3 regions of the Clostridium sp. BJN0013 genome follow, and region 1 is predicted to be linked to each of the others. Evidence: riboswitches for the same ligand, from Rfam matches in the RefSeq annotation. Region 1 holds a riboswitch; each other region holds the start of a gene.
What was found. Region 1 has a riboswitch for S-adenosylmethionine ahead of AB3K27_RS05095 (DUF2325 domain-containing protein). Riboswitches for the same ligand answer to the same signal wherever they lie in the genome.
Positions count from the first base shown of each region.

Region 1 (7,558 bases):
AGAGTGTATGATAAAAGGCAAGGATTTAGTTGATGCTGGAGCAAAATATAATATAGGACCTGTGCTTACTGGAATAGGCCTTGCAGTTACCTCCAATTCTCTTGCCGTAATCAAAAAACTTGTTTTTGAAGATAAAGTTATCACAATGGAAACTTTAATAAAGGTACTTGATGCAAACTGGGAAGGTTGCGAAAATTTGAGACAATTAGCTATTGCAGTACCAAAGTATGGTAATGATATTGACTATGTTGATGATATTGCCATTAAAATGGCAAATCATTATTATAAAGAAGGACACAAATATAAAGACATAAATGGCAATAATTTTATCACTGCCTTTATGGGGATTTCTAATTATTTGCCTACAGGAAAAGTTGTTGGTGCAACCCCATGTGGCAGAAAAGCTAAAGAACCATTGTCTGAAGGTGTATCTCCCTTTGCAGGGTCTGACACCTCTACGCCACTGGCAGCCATGCGTTCAGCAGCAAAAATTAATCAGGATGTACATTCTGGTGGAACACTGTTAAACTTGAGATTAAATGAGGATTTAGTAAATACTAAAAGGGGACAGAGCAACTTGGGAGCAATGATTCAATCTTTCTTTTCTCTAGGGGCATTCCATGTTCAGTTTAATACAATATCTACTGAAACACTGCGTAAAGCTCAAAATAATCCTGAAGACTACAAAGATTTGTTAGTTAGGGTTGCAGGATATAGTACGCAATTTGTTAATTTATCCAGGTCAATGCAGGATGCAATCATTGCAAGAACAGCTCATGAAAATTATTAGAATTGAAATAAAGACATAGATTAATTAGGTTGTGTCTTTATCCGAAGGATGTAATTAGCACCCACCTTCTTCAAGTGGAGGATAAGTACTGCTAGGCCTCTGGATAAGTTCTTCCCCTAAAGGATAACGTATTCTAAGTGCTAAAGACACTAAAAATACTGTTAATAAGGTTTGGATGGAAAAGCATTCCTCATGTGCAAATTCCACCTGAACCTAAGAATTACTTGATTTTAGATAGGGAGGGATTTACATGAATAGCATAGGTGGATATTTTATGGAACCGCAAAATTTTTCTGTTAACGATGGAAATGGAATTAGAACAATTATTTTTTTTGTTGGTTGTCCACTTAAATGTCAATGGTGTTCCAATCCGGAAAGTTGTACAAATTCTAACAAGATTGCCTACTACCAAAGGACATGTATAGGATGTGGAAGATGTGTTGAAGTATGTCCCCATGGAGTAGATATAAATTTAAACCAAATTCTCGAACGAAAAAAATGCAAATCCTGTGGATTTTGTGTAGAGGCATGCCCAACCAATAGTAGGAAAAATTTAATTTATCATTATAATAGTGAACAAATATTAAAAATAGTAGAAAAACAAAGTATATTCTACAGATATTCAGGTGGAGGTGTTACTTTTTCTGGAGGAGAAGCAACCCTTCAGGCTGATATACTGAGAGAGCTTGTAAATAAACTTTATGATAAAGCTGTAGATTTAGCTATTGAAACTTCTGGCTACTTTCAGTTTGATAACGTGAAAGATATATTGGAAAAATTAAATTTAATATTTATAGACATAAAACATATGAATGATGATAAGCATAGATTTTATACAGGAGTTGGCAACGAAAGGATATTGGAGAACATATCAAGACTTAAAGAGTTGAAAGTACCTGTGATAGTTCGTATACCGGTGATTGATGGGGTGAATTCCGATATGGATAACATTAGAAAAACTGCTAGATTTGTTAAGGATAATATAAATAAGCCAAAGTTAGAGCTATTACCATATCACTCATTTGGCAATAGTAAATATGAGGCTCTTGGCCTAGAAAAACCATCAGAAGAGTTCAAGACCCCATCACAGGAATATTTAATGGAATTATGCAAAATAGTTAAAAATGAAGGTGTTGAGGTAGTAAGCTATAAATAGGTTTATATATTGGGCTAAAATAAATTATTGACAAAAATGAGATTTTAGTATAGCATGTGATATAAAATCAAATTAAATCTTATCAAGAGCGGTGGAGGGACTGGCCCTATGAAACCCGACAACCGACATTTTTTATATGCATCGGTGTCAATTCCTGCAGAGTGTACTGTAATGCTCTGAAAGATAAGAAAAGTAGAAGTCTTATTAAATAAGTTGCTATTCGCTAATAGAAGCTATTTTTCTTATATGTAAGGAATGTAGCTTTTTTCTTGTATTTAGAATTAAGTTTACTACTGTTTAAAGAAAAATTATAAAAATTCACAAATTATTACTTTGTGGTATGTTAAAAGTTTAATAATGCCTAAGAATATACTGATCTTAACAAAATTAAGTACCAGTGAATTTATATTATAAGGAGAGATTTTTATGAATATTTTAATTGTGGGAGGAGACAGGCTTGACAATATTAAAGATAAGTTAGATAAATGCGGAATTAATAAAGTTAATCACATTACAGGTGGAAAAAGAGGGGATAAGAAAATAGAAATTCCTAAAAATATGGATTTAGTATTGGTACTTACAGATTTCATAGGACATAACATGACTGAAATAATAAAGAAACAATCTAAAAAATCATACTTTAATTATGTTTTCAAAACGTTCATGGATATGTATTCAAGCAAACATAAAAAATACACTTATTGATTAAATGAAAAATATTGAAGGATACAAATAAAATGGTATACTGAACAGATTGCATACTATGTAAAACTAATTATTAAGATAATGGTGTAGAGTAAAATTTTTACTCATTAGATAAGGATAAAATGATGAATATAATATATGCACAAAAGAATTGAGGATTGACTGCAAAAAATGTTTCGGTCTATGTTGTGTAGCATTGTACTTTTTTCTCAGGCATATAACTCATATTTTATGAATAACCAGCCTGCCAAACAGAAAAGATAAAATTAATATATATTTGAGATTTGGAGGGATTATATTGGAGAATATTCATGATTTTCGTTTGCCTGCAATAAATCTTATTGGCGTGGGAGCCATTAAGAATTTATATACAGAACTACTTCCATATAAATTAAGTAAAGCTCTAATTGTTACGGATAAAAATATAATAAATCTTGGTCATGTCGAAACAGTTGAGAAAATATTAAAAGACTTATTTATTTCTTATGATATATTTGATGGAATCTTACATCCAGATTGTACAATTTCATTTGTAGAAGATGCTCTTACATACTTTAAAAAAGGACTAAGCATGTTGAGAAGGGACTATCACTTTATTATATCTATTGGAGGTGGAACTAACCATGATTGTGCAAAAGGTATAGCTATTGCAGCAACTAATGGTGGATCTATAGAAGATTATGAAGGATATAAAAAAATGACAAAACCTAGTTTGCCAGTTATCTCAATAAATACTACTTCTGGTTCAGGATCTGAAGTAACTAACGTTACAATTATGAGAGATGATAGTAGAAGAGTAAAAATGGTTATTGCAGATCCAAAAATGATGCCTATAATATCTGTAAATGATCCTAGATTTATGACAACCATGCCTCCAAAGATAACTGCTAATTCTGGTATTGATGTTTTAACTCATTCAATAGAGGGCTTTGTTGCTACAGAGGCTTCACCCTGTTACGGATAGCCTGGCAATTGATGCTGTAAAGTTGGTCTTTGGGTACCTAAGAAGAGCATATAAAAATGGAAATGACATGGAAGCCAGAGAAAAGATGATGTTTGCCGGTGTTATGGGTGGAATGGTTCTTAACAATGCAGGACTAGGATATGTTCATTCCATGTCTCATCAAATAGGTGCACTTTATGAGGAAATGCATGGAGCTTGTAATGCGGCTCTACTGCCCCACGTATTAGAGTTTAATTCGGTATCAATATCAGAGGAAAGAATTCTTAAAATCAGTGAAGCTATGGGGATGAAAGCAACTGATAAACAAGATGCTATCAATAAAATTAAGTATTGTATTCAAAGTCTTTGTAAGGATATTGGACTTCCAATTCATCTCAGTTCCATTGGAGTTGATGAAAATGATTTAGAGTTACTTTCGAAAAATGCTGAAAAAGATATTAGTTCTATTACAAATCCAAGAAGAGGAACTTTTGTGGATATAATGAATATTTTTAAGGCTGCCATGTAAATGTACTACTAATACCCTATATGATATAATATAGAAAATAGTGGAATGAAGCAAAGTGAACTGGCTGAATTAGTTGAAGTGAGACGGGAGACGATAGTTCATCTGGAAAATGGAAGATACAATCTGTCACTTAAACTGGGAATGAATATTGCAAAAATATTCCATACCACGGTTGAAGAATTATTTAAGTTTGAAGATTAGTGCTCTTATTTTGCTTCAAATAGAAGAAATAAAATATAAATAAGACTTATTAATTTAAGCATTTTTAGATTGTTTATATAATGAAATGAAGTTATAATAATGAGGAGAGAATATATGATTGATAGTAATATTGAGAATGATTATGTACAAAATATGGTTAATTACTTAATCCTCGTTCATGAAAAATTAAGTAAGCCCTTTGAAGATTGTTTTAAAGAAAAATTAAGTGCTCTTCAGTTTAATACACTATGCGTACTTCAATCTTATGGAAGCTTAACAATGAAAGAATTAGCTGAAAGGATGAATTTATCTAAGCAGCAAATGACTAAAATTATTGCCAAACTTGTTAAGATTAACTTTGCTGAGCGTAGTTACGATAAAGATGATAGACGTATAATTAAAATATCTGCTACAAAAGAAGCTGATGAATATATTAAATTAGAAAGTAAAGCTTTTGCGAGAAGATTGAAAGATATAATAAATTCATTAAATGAAGAAGACCTAAAAGATTTAGAAATTGCAATTAGAAGTATGAATAAAATACTTCCTAAGTTTCCTAAGTGGTTGAGTAAGTGAGATATTAAAAAGTAAAATATTATGTATTATCACACATGTTGATTAACCATTTTTCACCATAAACAAATTTGATAATTATTGATATTTTTAAATAATAAGTCAATGCATACTTGAACTTCGTCTTGAAGTGTAGAATTAAGAAGTTTTCTAACAAACTCACAAAATGATAACTTAACAAATTTCAAATTTTGAGACACATTAACATAAGAAAAATGAAGTAATACATACGCAATTAAAGCTATAAAAAGTTGATTGTAAACTGCATTTTCACTTGTTCCAAACAATCTTTTAACATTCAAATTTTGCTTTATAAATCTAAAAAAGCTTTCAACTTTCCATCTTTCTTTATAGATATCTGCAATTTTTTCAGGTGTAATGGCCATTAAGTTAGTACATACCCTTATGGATTTTCCATAGAAGTCACTAAATTGAACAACTCTAAATCTATTTTCAGTTTTAGAAGAGCCTTCTCCAAGATAACAAGTAACATCCTTGATTATATTAGAATTTTCAGTTCTTAAACTTTTTATGTTTTTTGGATAACTTAGAGTTATATTGTCTTTGATTCTTATGACAAATGCTTGTTTTATAGATTTAAACATATCATATCTCTTATGTTTCCCATAAGCTCTATCTTCTACCAAGATACAATCTGTATTAATAAGTTTTTCACCTATTGGACCATCATGTTTGTTTGCAGTAGTTTCAATGACTTTTTGAGGCATTAAAGTATTTACATTAAGAGCCACATGCAGCTTTATTCCTGACTTATTACCTTTGAACTTTGCCCATTTCAATCTGCCTTCACCAACAGTTATAGTAGTGGAATCTACTGCTAATAAATCTTTTGGTAATTTAAGTATTCTTCGAGTTGAACGATTGCATTTAGTTATAAGAATCTCAAATAATTTCTTAGCTATTTTATAATCTACATTTGCTGCTTTCTTCGAAATTGTGGAATAATCAACTGCTCTTAATCCAGCTTCATTCATAAAATCTGAACCAGCTCTAAAACTTTTGTATTCATTAGTTGCTGTCGCTATAAAAAATTGAAACAAATCATATACTGTGAATTTTCTTGATGTATCCTTATAGCCTAAAACCGCACATACTGTAATTACTTCTTCTTTTTTTAAAAGTGTTTGAAATATATCAAATATAGTGGTATTATTTCTCATGAGGTCACTCTCCTAAACAGTAGTATTTTTTCTCAGCAAATTAATATTACCATAGGATGACCTCATTTTCATACCTTTTTATTTACGTATTTTGGATAATCAACACTCGTGATGTATTATATTTAATATGCTACTTTTTTACTTGTTATATTGACATTAAAGAACATACATTGTAGTATGAATATAGTAGACGTATGTTTATAGTAAATATACGTCTATTATATATGCACTATAGATTTTTATGATGTTCCGTTGTAATACTAAAATTTCTTGAGGGGTGGAAATGTGGAAAGAGATATACAATTTGTGGCAAAGAATAATAAAGGTAAATGGATGTTATGGATACAGGTAGATGGTAAAAAAATGCTTTTAACCGATATACTAAGATCTGAAGAAGAAGTAAAAAATTTTATAAAAGGCATTTTTGAAAAACCAATAAATTTAATTGAATAAAAGTATAATTTGAGAAATTAAAAATAAGTAAATATAAGAAATTTTATACACATTTAGAGTTTCAGAAAGATCCCAAACTCTTTTTATTTTGCTCCATATGATGGCAATATGATTAAGAAAATGATTAAAGTCTATGAGCAAGGCTTTAAAGTAAAAATGTAATGAAAGTCTGTATTTGAGGTTGCAGGCCTTGTTATATTTATATTCGCCCATATTTATACATAAGGTGTAAATCCATGTAATTAGCCGAAATATTTATATTCTTATAGTTTTTATGTTAAAATTTACCCTATATTATATCTTAAATTGGGGGATAGCGTATGACTACAAGATGTAGAAAATGTATATTTAAAGATGTAGATGGGGGAAAATACCCCTGTAGTGATTGTAGTGAAATTATGGATATGAACAGTACGAAATGTACTGAGAGTCATTTTAAACAAATAGTTGAATACAATAAGAACATTAGACCTAAAGAACGATTAAAGCAAAAATTAAATGAGATATTGGTCTCTACAAATAAAGAAATAATTTACGGTAAATATAAAGCGCTAGAGGATGGAAATATGATGTTAACAGCTTTCTTAAATGATGATGAGGACGTTACCTTATATCAAATAGTAGACACAGGAGAAAGTTTAGTTCAAAATGTGGTTTGGCTGGATAAGGATTTATTACATAAAATAAACAAGCTATAGCAAAGAGGAGGGTTAATTTTCCCCCTTCTCTTTACTCTAACAACTTACAATAAAAATTAATCGAACAGAAGATAGATAATTAGAAAATTAATGTGAAGTATGAATTTTAAAAATGATATGAGGTGATTATTATGTTTAGAGAAATGCGAAGAAAAGACAGAGAAATCAAAAGTGATGAAGTTATTGAAACTTTAGAAAACAGTGATTATGGTATTCTATCTACTATAGGCCAAAATGGATATCCTTATGGAGTACCAGTAAGTTTTGTCTTTTTAAATAATTCAATATATTTTCATAGTGCTGTTGAAGGACACAAATTAGATAATATA
Region 1 covers NZ_CP162495.1:959,550-967,107, forward strand. Annotated here, with positions in the region: gene AB3K27_RS05085 (formate C-acetyltransferase/glycerol dehydratase family glycyl radical enzyme) at 1-790, shown strand, start outside; gene AB3K27_RS05090 (glycyl-radical enzyme activating protein) at 1,041-1,946, shown strand; SAM riboswitch class I at 2,023-2,136, shown strand; partial or broken gene AB3K27_RS05095 (DUF2325 domain-containing protein) at 2,373-2,655, shown strand; partial or broken gene AB3K27_RS05100 (iron-containing alcohol dehydrogenase) at 2,950-4,123, shown strand; gene AB3K27_RS05105 (helix-turn-helix transcriptional regulator) at 4,169-4,324, shown strand; gene AB3K27_RS05110 (MarR family winged helix-turn-helix transcriptional regulator) at 4,439-4,900, shown strand; gene AB3K27_RS05115 (IS4 family transposase) at 4,954-6,078, opposite strand; gene AB3K27_RS05120 (hypothetical protein) at 6,364-6,531, shown strand; gene AB3K27_RS05125 (hypothetical protein) at 6,852-7,229, shown strand; gene AB3K27_RS05130 (pyridoxamine 5'-phosphate oxidase family protein) at 7,361-7,558, shown strand, end outside.

Region 2 (7,558 bases), 1.4 Mb from region 1:
CTAGTGCACATGAGTATCGTGGTCTGTCAACAAACTTGCTCATCTTTCCTCCAATCTGCCATCCGGCTGACTAATATTTTATAATTTAAAATTGTATTTTATCTATTCTATCAAAGAGATCTGTAGACAGATATCTCTCTCCTGTATCAGGCAATAGAACTACCACATTTTTTCCTTTAAATTCTAGACGTTTTGCAATTTGTGTGGCAGCAAAAGCTGCTGCACCTGACGAAAAACCTACTAATAACCCTTCTGTCCTAGCCAAATCTTGTGCAGTTTCAATTGCTTCTTCATTTCTAACCTTGTATATTTCATCAATATTTTCAAATTTAACTAATTCTGGCACAAAATTTGCCCCTATCCCTTGCAGTTTGTGGGGACCAGGTACTCCTCCAGATAAAACTGGCGAATCATATGGCTCTACTGCAATTATCTTTATATTAGGATTTTTTTCTTTTAATCCTTCACTAACCCCTGTAATTGTCCCTCCTGTCCCAATTCCAGCAACAAAAGCTGCAATCTCTCCCTCTAAATCATTCCAAATTTCAACTGCTGTTGTTTCTTTGTGTATTTTAGGATTCACTTCATTAAAAAATTGCTGAGGTTGAAATGAATTTTCAATTTGAAAAGAAAGTTCTTCTGCCCTTCTTATTGCGCCCTTCATTCCATCTTTTGCGGGTGTTAGTATTAGTTCAACATTTAATGCTTTCAATAGCTTTTTACGTTCATCACTCATACTTTCAGGCATGGTTATGATAATATGATATCCTTTTGCAGCAGCTACAAACGCTAGGCCAATTCCTGTATTACCACTTGTAGGTTCAATAATTACAGTATCTTTATTTATTAATCCCTTTTCTTCAGCATCTTCTATCATAGCTAGAGCAATACGATCTTTAACTGAACTTAGAGGATTAAAATATTCTAGTTTTGCAATTAAATTACCCCTTATTTTTTTTTCTCTGTTATAATCAGTCAACTGTAACAATGGTGTATTTCCCACCAATTCAGTTAACTTTGTAGAAACTCTGTCCATGTAATCACTCCCTATTTAATACCTTCTTTCTTAAAAAGAATTCATTTTCTGCCTTTTTACACCTTTTAATGATTTATGTTCATCACTTCTCTTGTAATATCTTATTATTGTTTTTAAGGTCTCATCAAGTTTCATATTAATACCAAATACAGAAATGTTATTTTTCCCTAATTGCTTTTCTGAACCAGGTCCGCATCTACTACATAATAAACATCTGCAATCAGAAATAGTTTCTATTTTTCTTTGAATCTTGGGATTAATGTTACCACAAGAATGTTTAGATAAATATGAACTACAATTTCCATTACTCTTTTGATTCTTCTCAACTAATCTTTCTCCTAAATTCTCATAGGTTTCATCATCATTTACTTTTATTATAAAAAAAGAATTTGAAGCTCCGAAATGTTTATCAATGTTGACTCCATCTGTTGAAGCAACTGCAATATTATATCCCATTAATACCATCTCCTTATCTAAAATACTTATCATATCTAAATTTTTAAAGTATCTCGTCTGAAACTTAACATATCTTCTTTCCTGCTCTAATGTATTTAACACTCTTAAATTAAATATGTTAAAGATTAACTATATAATACATATAGAAACTCTAAAAATAGAAAAGGCTATATTTTTCAGTAAGAAAAACATAGCCTCCAGTTTCCTAGTCAACCATTTTTTAATATTTTATCCGATCGCTACCATTGCTAACACGCCCATCTTCTATCAAAGTAGGGGATAAGCACTGCTACGCGCCTGGATAAGTTCTTCTAAGGTTCAGATGGAGAGAGTCATCCTTATAAGCAAACTCCATCTGAACCTTAGAATCACTTGATTATATTTAGAGTTCTCAAAATAAAAAAGGCCTTATTCTTCAATAAGAAAAATAGCCTCTATTAACAAAAATAATTCAATAAAATTTCTACTTTTCTTATCTCTCAGAGTATTAAATATACTCTGTAGGAATTAACACCGATACATAAAATGTCGGTTGTCGGGTTTCACAGGACCTATCCCTCCACCACTCTTGATAAGAGTAACTGTATTAACTTAAATTAATTTTTTAAATATTTATAACAATCATTATGTAATTAATATTATATTAATTATGCTTTACTATGTCAATACTAAATTTGTAAAAACTCACAGTATTTGTTCAAATAAAAGCCCCGATTTAAATCAGGGCCTTTTATCTAAAAGTTTATCACAAGTATAAAACATACTTTATATTCTCATTAAGTTTAAATTGCTTTCTATATATTATATACGACGTCTTCATAAATAGTTACAGATTTTATTATTTTAAAAAAAACAAGTTTTTATAATTCTTTATAAGCCCTTCTGGTTTTTTTTCTCCAAAAAACTTATACCTTAAATAATCATCAACATATATGTTAAATGGAACTAATAAAAACCATATTATAGCATAGAAAATACATATCTGTCCCAAAATATTTCCCCAAATATTAGAATAATCCCATATTTCAAGCTGAAGCCATATATTTAAAATAATCCCTGCTGCAAATTCCAACACTAAAATTATAAGGGTGCCTATCAAACACTGTTTCCACATCTTACGATTAGAAAAAGCATTGCTTTCATTTAATTTTCCAATAAAGAAAGCCGCTATACCTCCCACTATCAGCATAGATATATGTGTCCATCCACGCCATAAGCCTTCTAAAATCATATAAATGCTACCCATTATAAATATTAAGATTAAATCCTTTTTTAAATTTTTATACTTATATGTCATAATATATCCTCCAAATTATTTTGACCTAAAATTTATTCTTTAAATCATATTTATAATTTATCAATATTATCAAGTATGTGATAAATACTCCTTTATTATGAATAATTTATACACCAAAACAATTTTTTATGTTGTGAATGCATTTATCCGAACACGGAAATCAGCTAATACTTCCATCTTTTTGAAAAAGATTTATCTTGATTTCCATAAACAATTGTTTTAAAATTTAATAAATCATGATAATTACCATAGAGGTGTTACAATCAATGTTTTCAGACAATGTACAAAAATTATTTTATATATTGGATAATTTAAAAATTGAATATAAACTATATAATCATGTAGAAATGAATACTGTTGATGACATCAACAAATTAGATATACGATTCCATGGACAGTATTGTAAAAATCTTTTTTTAAAAAACAGCAAAGGTGATATCCACTATCTTGTAATTTTGATGGATTGCAAACGGGCGGATTTAAAAAAATTGGCACAGACTATACATAGTACAAGGCTGTCATTTGATACAGAAGAGAACCTGTACAAGTATCTTAAACTGAAACCAGGCTCTGTTACTCCTTTTGGATTAATAAATGACTTTCAAAGAGAGATTGTGGTATTAATAGATAGTGATTTAATCGATATGAATGCAATTAATTTTCATCCTAATATAAACACATCGACAATTACTGTATCCTATATGGGATTAAAAAAATTTTTAGATTGGCATGGAAATAAAGTATATAATGTTTGTATATGATTAAACAATTAAAAGAAATTGCATTTTTGAAGAAATCTTTATGTACATCACAGTAAATATTAATTGATCATAAGGATATATAATCTACAAATTCATCATTTCTCAATAAATCTCTCAATGATGATATTTTATTATTCTATCAATGACAGGCTTATACATTAATAAAACTATTTAATACATCTTAATTTTCTATTACTGATTATATAATGTATCAGTAGTAACTATAGCATATTCATTATCACTTTGATTAAGTATTTTTATAAAATTGGCAAATATACCCGAACCAATAATCTTTCCATTAGTCTCATAATCTAATACAGGTGATGATTTCAAATCTGTATATATTTTAATATAGGTGGTATTGATTTCAACATATAATCCTGAAGATTTCACTAATTCCTTTGAACTTGATCCAATATCACAACATAATAATTGATTTAAATTTTCAATATTATCCAGAGACGAGCTATTTCTATCGTATGAAAATAACTTTATTGTATTATCTTTAATACCTAAAAGTAATCCTGAATTTATTCTATCTACAATAGGGATAAATACATCTGTTGAATCAGATATATTAGTGTCTAATTTAAGCTTAAATAATACTTTATGTTCAAAATAATTTTGTAATTTATATGGAGCTAAAAACTGTTTTGTAACAGTACTATTATTTTGAGATATAGATATTTTAGAAGTATAATTTTTAAAATCTTGTGAGATGTAAAAACCAACTGCTGCTATTCTATTAAATTGTCCAGAGTATAATTTTATTTCATTCAGACCAAATTTTAATTTATCAACTAAAAATAATTTATACATATTTGCCAGAGAGAAATAGCTATCTATAAAAGTATCATTTAAAATATAATTTTTATCATTGAATGTAACATATGGCTTTTGAATATCTGATGAAGGTAAACTGTACCCTGGATTTTCAGGTATCTGAATCTGTATACTATATAAATTCAAATTATTCGACAAGTTTAAAATTATAAAATCTTGAAGTAAAACATCAGACATATCTTCTTTATCACAATAAATGAAATTATTAAATAAATAATTTGTATACCAAAGATTAATCTGATTGTCCTCCAATGACACCTTATCACTTGATATGTTACTTTTTATGTACTGTGAAGTAAAATCTAATTTCATTTGTTTCTTGCCATCTAATATAATTACTCTTGGATTAAAGTATGCAAACAATACTTCAGATTCAAATTTATGGCCCTTATCAACAAAATGGAGATGATCGGTACTAATTATATCTTTCAAAGTATCGCTTTCATTATTTGCCAGAAGTTTTGAAGTATAATAATTCATATCTATTAATTCAATATTATACTTTTTAGATAACTCTTTTTTTACTGTATTTGCTATAGAGTTTATATTTTCACTTGTACGATATGGATAATTTAAGTTATCAATACTTCCAGGTTCCACTGTAGCCTGAGTAGTAATTAAAAATGGTTGTATATTATTTTTAAGACACCATATTATAATATTTTCTATGTTTTTCTTGAACTGCTCCTTATAATCTTTAGTTGAAGTTTTATTAAGCCTATCATTGATGCCAAAACCTATACCAATCATTTTCACATCTGAATAAGTTCCTGAAAAAATATCACTGATATTTGAATATCCCCAGTCAGCAGTTTGTCCAGAAAATCCAGCATTATATATTCTGGCCACAGTAGAACCTGTATATTTTCTAATTAAATCTTGTAAATATGTCGTAAAGGCATTAGGTGGCTGATGATCTTGTCCTATTTCATTTTTAATCCATCCTGATGTTTGATTGCCATCAAATGTACTATCTCCAAAAAATGCAACAGGAAATTTCTCATTATTTTCCCAAGATACCCAAGCATCGTGAAGTGTTATTCTGTTGAAATTATTAATATTTTCCACTTGTGATTCATCTCTTCCTATTGAATTAGTATTATCTGCAGCTAACACTATTTTAGCTGATACTATAATAATAACGAGCATAGTCAAAAGGAATATCTTATTTAATATCTTCATCATAAGTAAAATCCCACCTAATCAAGTGATTCTTAGGTTCAGGTGGAGTTTGCTATAGAGAAATGCTTATCTCCATCTAAACCTTAGAAGAACTTATCCAGAGGCATAGCAGTACTTATTCTCCCACTTTAAAGAAGATGGGAGTATTAGCTAATTCTAAGCGTTCGGATAAATTAAATAAATCTAATATCATATTACCTAACTCTTCTCTAAATAATTATACTTAACAATTATAGTAATAATGTTAAATAAAAATGTGAATTTTATATTATTTACAATATTAATAGGAATCTTGTATCAACATTTTATCCACATCAAATAGATAAAGAGATAGTTCTACACTACCCCTAAATCATTTGAAGTAGTCTTGTCCTTTAAATATCCCGGTAATTCTATATAATCCGTAACATTGCCATTTAACCTCTTATCATATTTCCAGGTAACGTAGGCCATTTCATAAGCCCTTTCCTGTGCTTCTCGCCGTGAAATAGAAGAAGCAGCCTTAGCACTGAATGTAATAGGTGCTGTAAGCATAGTACATGTGATTAAAAATGTTAATAATTTCTTTATCTTCACCAAAAGCCTCCAATTATTAAAAAATATCTAATTATATACAAAAATTGTACTTTAAGAAATGGCACAACTCAATACAAAAATAATGACAGGATCGCCATTAAAAACATAAACTAAATATTTAGAGATTACTCCATAATCCTATAGGGACTATCTTTAGTTCCCTCACCATTAATTGGAGTTACTTCACTTTTTAAATATAGGACAGGTGCCACTCCACCCGTACCATCATTTGCATTATCACCATATATACCATCTTCTCCTACGGCCCGTACAATATCAGAATAATCTGCAGAAGGAGTGCGTAACCAGTACCAGGAAATACTGTTATCTTCTATGGAACTTTTTTTATATTGCCATGTTCTATCATAAACAAAATTTTTCACTTCTTTTGTTGAAAGTAAAAAAACTTTATCTGTAACGTTCTTATAATAGCTGGAATCATAATTTTTTATACAATCTGTAATTTTTGTATTGTATTTATATAATTCTCTACCTCCCTCCATTATCTCCTTATCTATGTGGGCCAGTATGCACCTATGGGTTACTTCCCTTATACTATTCCTCTCTTCATATGTAAAATTATACAGAAATCCTGGTTGCTTATCATAAGAATTATAAGATACATGATCCCTATCTGGTAATTGACTGCTGTATTTCACTTCTCTATCATGGGAATTAAGCCACTGCCTTAAATTGGATTTCTCCCAATAATTACTTCCAAAACCTATCCTGTCATCATCCCCTCTGCCATCCGTTTTATCCCCACTGGCATCAAAAGCTTTAAAACAGATTATTTTTTCTGAAAAAATCATATATCCATTTACATCTTTATTTATTACTCTCCATAATATAGGACTGCCATTATATTTTCCAAATTCAATATAATCTCCTATATTTATTGATAAATGTACATTCTTAACCTGAGTAGGAGTAAAAAAAATTCCTGCATACCAAACAGCTGTTCCAATAATAAAACAGATAAAAACATACTTTATTTTTATAGTTATTTTTGACTTAACCCTCTTATTTTTTTGTAATTTCAATACACCATTATTTTTTGCAGTTTGTTGGTACTTAAAATCTATGGATTTTAACCAGGTGTCTATAGCCCATAGAGCATCTTCCTTTGTGAAATCAAAATTATTATGGAGCTCATTTACTAATTGGTTATAATCATATTCATCTATTTCCTTTTTAGTGCCATTCAAAATTTTAGACATAATATATGTATCTAAAACTTTAATCAAAATTCTAACTTCTCTTTCATATTGGCTGCATAAATCCATCAATAGTCCCTTTAGTCTTATTTTGTCATTACAAAGCTCCTTACCATATTCCTCAATTAAATTTTTCAATACTATTTCCACATCTTTTTTCATTTAAGGTTCACCTCTTACCTGTGAAGCG
Region 2 covers NZ_CP162495.1:3,659,741-3,667,298, forward strand. Annotated here, with positions in the region: gene AB3K27_RS18900 (nitrogenase component 1) at 1-43, opposite strand, end outside; gene cysK (cysteine synthase A) at 86-1,036, opposite strand; gene AB3K27_RS18910 (NifB/NifX family molybdenum-iron cluster-binding protein) at 1,067-1,492, opposite strand; SAM riboswitch class I at 1,962-2,070, opposite strand; gene AB3K27_RS18915 (hypothetical protein) at 2,331-2,789, opposite strand; gene AB3K27_RS18920 (prolyl-tRNA synthetase associated domain-containing protein) at 3,056-3,550, shown strand; gene AB3K27_RS18925 (SGNH/GDSL hydrolase family protein) at 3,743-5,578, opposite strand; gene AB3K27_RS18930 (hypothetical protein) at 5,912-6,151, opposite strand; gene AB3K27_RS18935 (DUF6273 domain-containing protein) at 6,277-7,530, opposite strand.
Region 2: linked by a shared signal. The riboswitch ahead of AB3K27_RS18910 (NifB/NifX family molybdenum-iron cluster-binding protein) and the one ahead of AB3K27_RS05095 (DUF2325 domain-containing protein) in region 1 are both predicted to bind S-adenosylmethionine.

Region 3 (7,558 bases), 290 kb from region 1:
AGAATTTAATGGAGCTTGTCCAGGATGCGGAGAAACTCCTTATATAAAACTGCTTACACAATTGTTTGGTGAAAGAATGATGATCGCGAATGCTACAGGATGTTCTTCTATATGGGGAGCAAGTGCACCTTCCATAGCTTATACTAAAAATTCAAATGGAAAAGGACCTTCCTGGGGAAATTCACTATTTGAAGATAATGCAGAATATGGTTATGGTATGTTCTTGGCAGTAAAGCAAATGAGAGAAAGATTGAAGTTTATTATGACTTCTTATCTGAAAGATTGTAAATATGATAATATAAAAGAAGCCTTTAATGAATGGCTTAATACCATGGAAGAGGGTAATTTATCAAAAATAACTTCAGATAAAGTGGTAAAAGCCATTAAAAATTACGACTATTTAAAAGATCCTATATTAAAAGAAATAATTGACAGGAAAGATTATCTGGCTAAAAAGTCCCATTGGATAGTAGGTGGAGACGGATGGGCTTATGATATTGGATTTGGGGGTGTAGATCATGTATTGGCTTCAGGAGAAGATGTGAATCTATTTGTAATGGATACAGAGGTTTATTCAAATACAGGAGGTCAGTCTTCTAAAGCAACTCAAACTGGTGCTGTAGCAAAATTTGCAGCTTCAGGTAAGGTGACTAAAAAGAAAGATTTAGGTCTTATGGCAATGAGTTATGGATATGTATATGTAGCCCAGATTTCCATGGGCGCTAATATGAATCATACTATAAAGACAATAGTAGAAGCTGAAAATTATAAAGGACCATCTCTTATAATAGCTTATTCACCATGTATAAATCATGGTATAAAAACAGGGATGGGAACTAGTATGGCTGAAGAGAAAAAAGCAGTGGAGTGTGGATACTGGCATTTATATAGATTTAACCCTGCGCTAAAATTAGAAGGTAAAAATCCTTTTGTTTTAGATTCTAAAGAACCGTCATCTTCTTTCAAGGAATATATAGATGGAGAAGTAAGATTTTCTTCATTAAAAAGTATTTTCCCAGAAAGAGCAGAAGGATTGTTTAGCCTATCAGAAAAAAATGCCAGAGATAGATATGAAATATATAAAAAATTGTCCCAAATGTAAAAATAGATTAAAGGCCGTTTTAAAACGGCCTTTAATCTATTTTTCATTATTGTCTACCCATTCTTTAGCATTTTCAACTTCTATTTTATTCGGTAAGGGTACTTTTGAAGTTGGCTTGGTTTTATATATATTTGCCCAGGAGGCTGTTTGGTGATTTTCTACAATTGGTTGTTTGAGTTTCTGCTTATTTTTTGACATGATTTTTATCACCTCTATATATAGTATTTTCGAAAAATCATAACATATAAGTGGAAAAATTTGTAGTGAATCAACTGCTTTTTTTGATATTTATCCTCCTAAAGTTATATCTTGATGTTTATACCATTTAAGAGCCTGCATTAAATGTTCGGGTTTAAAATCTGGCCAGTAATCGTCTATTATATAAAAATCTGAGTATACTGATTGAACAGGAAGGAATCCGCTGAGTCTTCTTCGGCCTCCCCAGCGTATAATTAGATCTATTCTAGTTATATCACTGGAATTTAGATTACACATAATGGAGGATCTGTTTGTAGTTCCAAGATTTTTTACATTACTTAGATCCCATTCCCAACCGTAATTTACTAAAAAATTTATTTTGATCCCGCCTTTCCCAAATTTCTTTCTAACAGTATAGGGAAGAAGTGATTTAGGGAACATAGGAGAATCTAAATTTCCTACTACTAAAAGGGAAGCATTTTCTTTAGACAACATTTTTACAGCGTCTATGCATGCTTTAGTGAATGCTTTGGTTTGTAGAGCAGGACGTTTTGTATTATCTGTGGTAAACCCATAATAAGTTAATTCTTTTATACCTAATTTTTCGCATAATTTAAATAACTCTATGCCAGGCTTTAAACCAAAATTATAGCCATTTTCCTTTGCCATACCATTTTTAAGTGCCCATCTCCTATTTCCATCTGGAATTATTCCTATGTGAGCTGGCATTGACATTTCTTAGTCCTCCTTTTTACTTAAGACATCTGAAAATGAATAACAAGTCAAAAGTGGTAAGACTATTTTCCATAAGACAAGGAAGTAGGTTTCTTTGATAGTGGTGCTATCATAGGGTTCTGCTGACGCAGTATTATGGAAAATGGGCTACTGTACTGACTAGTTATTTATTTGAAAATGCCTAAGTATATCTTTAAAACAATACTTTAAATTATTGCCAATACACTATCAGATTATTCTAAAAAGATATAATTTAAATTTTATTCTGTAACATATGTTACGGACTATAAGTATTGGGACTGCTAAAATAAAAAATAACATCAAGTGAAATTTTAATTATACGTTTTAGGAGGGAAAATATATGAATACTAATATGTTTTGTTTTCAGTGACTAATGTAAATTTTGACGAAGATAGATTTGTAGAACTTATAAAAAAAGCTAACCATATAAAGTCCCAACTTATAAATATGGCAGGCAATATAGATGTGCCAGAGGATGCAAAATATATGGCACCTGTTGAAAAAGAAAATATGTTTAAGCAGGCAAGGAATATAGGAATAATGTGTGATTCAGATTTAAATGAAGATATAAGATCCTTAAGAGAACTTGCAATTTATGGACTTAAAGGAATGGCAGCTTATGCTCATCATGCTTCTGTACTTGGAAAAGAAGACAAGGAAATAAATAATTTTTTTTATAAAGTTCTGGCATGTACTTTGGATAATAGTTTAGGTGTAGAAGATTGGTTTTCATTGAATATGGAACTTGGACAGGTAAATTTTAAGGTTATGGAAATATTAGATGAAGCAAATACGGGAATTTATGGTAATCTTATACCTACAAAAGTTTTAATAAGTAAAAAAAGAGGACCTTTTATAATTGTGTCAGGACATGATCTTAAAGATTTAAAACAGCTGCTGGAACAGACAGAAGGTAAAGGAATAAATATATATACCCACGGTGAAATGCTTCCTTGTCGTGGTTACCCGGAATTGAAAAAATACAGCCACCTGGTAGGTAATTATGGTGGGGCATGGCAAGATCAGCAAAAAGAGTTTAATAATATACCAGGATGTATTCTTATGACAACCAATTGTATTCAAAAGCCATCAAATAGTTATAGTGACAGAATATTTACTTCCAGCGTGGTAGGCTGGCCTGACATAGTGGAAAATACAGATTTAATAAGTTGGATTTTGGAGCCATAGGAGAGTTACCAAGATTACTAGATGTAGGTCAGTGTAATGATGTATATTCTGCAATAAAGATTGCACTAGTACTTGGAGAAGCGTTTAATTGTGGAGTGAATGAGCTACCTCTTTTACTTATACTTTCCTGGTATGAGCAAAAAGCAGTATGTATACTTTTGACCCTTCTTTCTTTTGGAATTAAAAATATTCATTTAGGTCCTTCTCTACCTGCTTTTTTATCTCCAAATGTAGTAAATATTTTGGTAGATAAATTTGCGATTATGCCTATTTCCACTGTAGAAGAAGATTTAAAAGCCATATTAAAATAATCAATAATTGCAAAGTAAAGTAGGAATTAAACTATTCCTACTTTATTTGCTTTCAGGACAAACGCATGAAATAAATTTTATTTAAAATCTCCACTTTTTTTGATAAAATCATAAAAAGGGAGATTTTAAATTTATGAAGAATATTTATGATATGTATGATTTTTTTGAGTCACTGAAAAATATAGATGATCCAAGACAATTTAATAAAGTAAGATATCCAATAAATGAAATTGTGGGAATGGTTTTGATTGCATCTTTAGGAAATGGAAATGAGTGGACTGAAATAGAGGTATTTTGTAAATTACATGAAACACTTTTAAAAAGGTATTTTAAATTAGAAAATGGCGTTCCATCACATGATACTTTCCAAAGAGTGATGGGAATGATAGAACCTAATTTAATTCAACAGATTCAATCTACTTGGAATGAATATATATCTAAAAATGATGGTGAAAGTATAAAAAAAATACTTAACATAGATGGAAAAACTATGAGAGGAAGTAAGACTGAAGGTAAAAAACCACTACACATAGTGTCAGCCTGGTGTGATGAAGAAGGAGTTTGTTTTGGACAAAGTGCAGTGAAAGAAAAAGAAAATGAGATTTTAGCAATTCCTGAATTGTTAGATAGATTACAAATAAAAGGATATGTAGTAACAATAGATGCAATGGGAACACAAACTAAAATTGCTGAGAAAATAATAAAGAAAAAAGCTGACTACGTGTTAGCAGTAAAAGGGAACCAAGAAATACTGCATAATGATTTAATAACCTATTTTGAAGATGATGACTTTAGGGAAAAAATAATTAAAGATGGGAATTATAAAAAAACAGTTGAAAAGTCACATGGCCAAATTGAGATAAGGGAATATTATCAAACAAAGGACATTAAGTGGCTAACTAATAGGGAAAAATGGAAGAATCTTAAAAGTATAGGAATTGTAGAAAAAACTATAAAGAAGAAAGATAAAGAAAGTAAAGAAATACGTTATTATATAAGTAGTTTGGCCCCTGAAATAAACTTATTTGAAAAAGCTGTACGAGGTCATTGGGGAATAGAAATAATGCACTGGCATTTAGATGTTACATTTAAAGAGGATAGCATTAAAACAGTTGAAGAAACAGCAAATAAAAATATGAATATAATAAGAAAATGGGCATTATCTATATTAAAATTATTGGATATGGGAAAAAAGATGAGTTTAAAATTAAAAAGATTTTCAATCAATTGTAAACCTGATGAATATATAAGTAAAATTATGGAAATTTAGTTAACTCGTAATCTTACTTATGTAGTTATATATTTTCATGCGTTTGTCCTGTATTTGCTTTCACTTGTTATTTATTTTTATATACTTTATAATAAAATAGTAAAGTAAATAACTGTATGAAAGTTTTTAAGTCTATAGAAATTTGATGATTTCTAGAATAAAAACTTATAGAATTTAGAATGTAGGTGAGTTTTATGCAAGATGTAATTTTGACAGAAGCTGGTAAGAAAAAACTAGAGGAAGAATTAGAGTATTTAAAAACAGTAAAAAGAGTAGAGATTAAGGCTGCCTTAAAATCTGCCCGTGCCCAGGGAGACCTTAGTGAAAATGCTGATTATAGCGCAGCTAAAGAAGATCAATCTATGACTGAGACTAGAATACAAGAACTTGAATATCAACTTAAAAATGCTGTAATAATAGAGAGTTCATCGGAAACAGATGTGTTTGATATAAATAAAACTGCTTTAGTAAAATTTTATGATGTAGACGAAGTTGAAAAGGTTACCCTGGTAAGTTCTGTAGAATCAGATGTTAAGAATATGAAAATAAGTATAGAATCTCCTCTGGGAAAGGCTCTTTTTAGGCTGAAGGTAGGGGATAAGGCGACAGTAATATCACCTGATGGAAATTATGATGTAGGAGTAGAGAAATTACTATAATGGATATATTTTATAGCAGAATATTTTTTACTACGTAATTTCTAGGAGTTTATATAAAGCTCCTTTTTTGTGCCATTTTGATTATATTGAGGTTGACAAATATTTGTTGTTTTGTTATCATGTATAAAATTAAATAGTAAGATTCTTATTGCGAGAGACTGAGGGACTGGCCCTATGATGTCCAGCAACCTAATATTTAAGGTGCTAATTCCAGCAGGTATTACCTGAAAGATAAGAAGAAGTATGTAAAACCTCTTGTAGCTTATCTGCAAGAGGTTTTAAAAAATTAAAGTTTTAATTTTTAAAACCCATTGTGTAGTTAATGGTATTTAAGTGTATAGAATAAAAAATTTTAATAAAATTGAAGGAATTAAAGATGAGTGTAGAAAATGTGGTTAACTATTTTTTAAATAGAAATTTAGAGAGTCCCGTATTTAAACTTCCTGATAGTGGTGCTACTGTACAGCAGGCAGCGGAGACCATACATACAGACCCCAAATATATAGCAAAAACTCTAGCTTTTAAGCTTAAGGATGAAGATATACTAATAGTTATGAGAGGAGATTTAAGAGTTAGTAATAAAAAATTTAAAAAAGTCTTTAAAACTAAGGCTAAGATGTTAAGTCAGGATGAAGTTTTAGAGAATACAGGCCATCCTGTGGGGGGATTATGTCCTTTTGGTTTAAAAAATCCTTTAAAAGTGTATATAGATGTTTCTGTAGAAAATTTTCCGTATGTATATCCTGCAGCTGGTTCAAAGGAATTTGCTCTTAAGATAAACCCACAACAAATTAAAGAGCTGGTAGATGGGCAATGGATTGATGTATGCGAGGATGAATCAAGAGATTTTTAGATTCAGGTGGAGTTTACTCATAATGAATGCTTTTCTCCATCTGAACTTTAAAAGAATTTGTAAGCATAATATAATTTTAGGAAATATATTTCAATTTATAAGTGACATATTTGGAATTTATAGGTATAATATAGTTATTATTAATGAAGGGAGTGGAATTTATTGAGGGGTGATGAAAAGACTTCTTTAGTGCTTATGGTTCAAAATTCCCATAGAATATTTTGTTATTATAACATATCATCTATGACGGTGAAAGAATTTGAAGATAGATATGGAGAAGCACTGTGGAAAAACTCAAAACCAGTTATAAAAGTCTATTCTGTAGAAAATGGAATAGCTAATAATATAAAGACAATCTTTATAGACCCCTTTGCAGATAGCTGGTATATAGATATTGAAAAGGACGATATGGATCTTTTTGTAAAGCTGGGGAGGATTATATCAGGTAACAAATTTGTCGCATTTGCAGTTTCAAATACAGTAACAACTCCAAGGGATAGTAAGTCTTTAGACAGTTCTCTTTGTTTTTTGGATGTCTCTCAAAGTTATATATCTAATTCGAAAGAGGAATTTTCTGATAACTTTACAGAGGGGAAAAAAAAAATCGATATCCAGAATTAATATTTAAAGATGAAGGTGGATACAATGAATTTATAGATAAATATATGGAAGAGTTAGAGAATAAATATACTTTAACTTCTTCTAGAGGAGGTCTAAAATGACTAAAGGATATATTTCAATTATACTTCACAGTCATATGCCTTTTATAAGACATCCAGATTTAAAAGATCCACTAGAGGAAAGATGGCTATTTGAAGGTATCAGTGAATGTTATATACCTCTTATAGATGTATATGATAAACTCATAAAAGATCATATGGATTTTAAAATTACTATGTCTATAACGCCTACTTTAATGACCATGTTAGAAGATGAATATTTAAATAAAAGATATTTGGAATATCTAAGAAAGTCCATAGCTCTCTCTGAAAAGGAGATAAAGAGAACAAAATATAATAAAGAGCTTGCTATTCTTGCCCGGTTTTATAATGAGAGATTTTCCAGAATATTAAATGTATACAAAAATTATGATTACAATATAATGAATGCCTTTAGAAAGTTTGATAGACTGGGGTACTTAGAAGTGTTAACCAGCTCTGCCACCCATGGACTTTTACCCTTGCTTGCCGTAAATCCAGAATCAGTCAGGTCACAGATAGG
Region 3 covers NZ_CP162495.1:669,288-676,845, forward strand. Annotated here, with positions in the region: gene nifJ (pyruvate:ferredoxin (flavodoxin) oxidoreductase) at 1-1,102, shown strand, start outside; gene AB3K27_RS03655 (DUF3787 domain-containing protein) at 1,139-1,300, opposite strand; gene AB3K27_RS03660 (undecaprenyl diphosphate synthase family protein) at 1,391-2,035, opposite strand; partial or broken gene AB3K27_RS03665 (hypothetical protein) at 2,420-3,555, shown strand; gene AB3K27_RS03670 (ISAs1 family transposase) at 3,689-4,825, shown strand; gene greA (transcription elongation factor GreA) at 5,020-5,484, shown strand; SAM riboswitch class I at 5,627-5,722, shown strand; gene AB3K27_RS03680 (YbaK/EbsC family protein) at 5,861-6,337, shown strand; gene AB3K27_RS03685 (DUF4912 domain-containing protein) at 6,500-6,958, shown strand; gene AB3K27_RS03690 (glycoside hydrolase family 57 protein) at 7,056-7,558, shown strand, end outside.
Region 3: linked by a shared signal. The riboswitch ahead of AB3K27_RS03680 (YbaK/EbsC family protein) and the one ahead of AB3K27_RS05095 (DUF2325 domain-containing protein) in region 1 are both predicted to bind S-adenosylmethionine.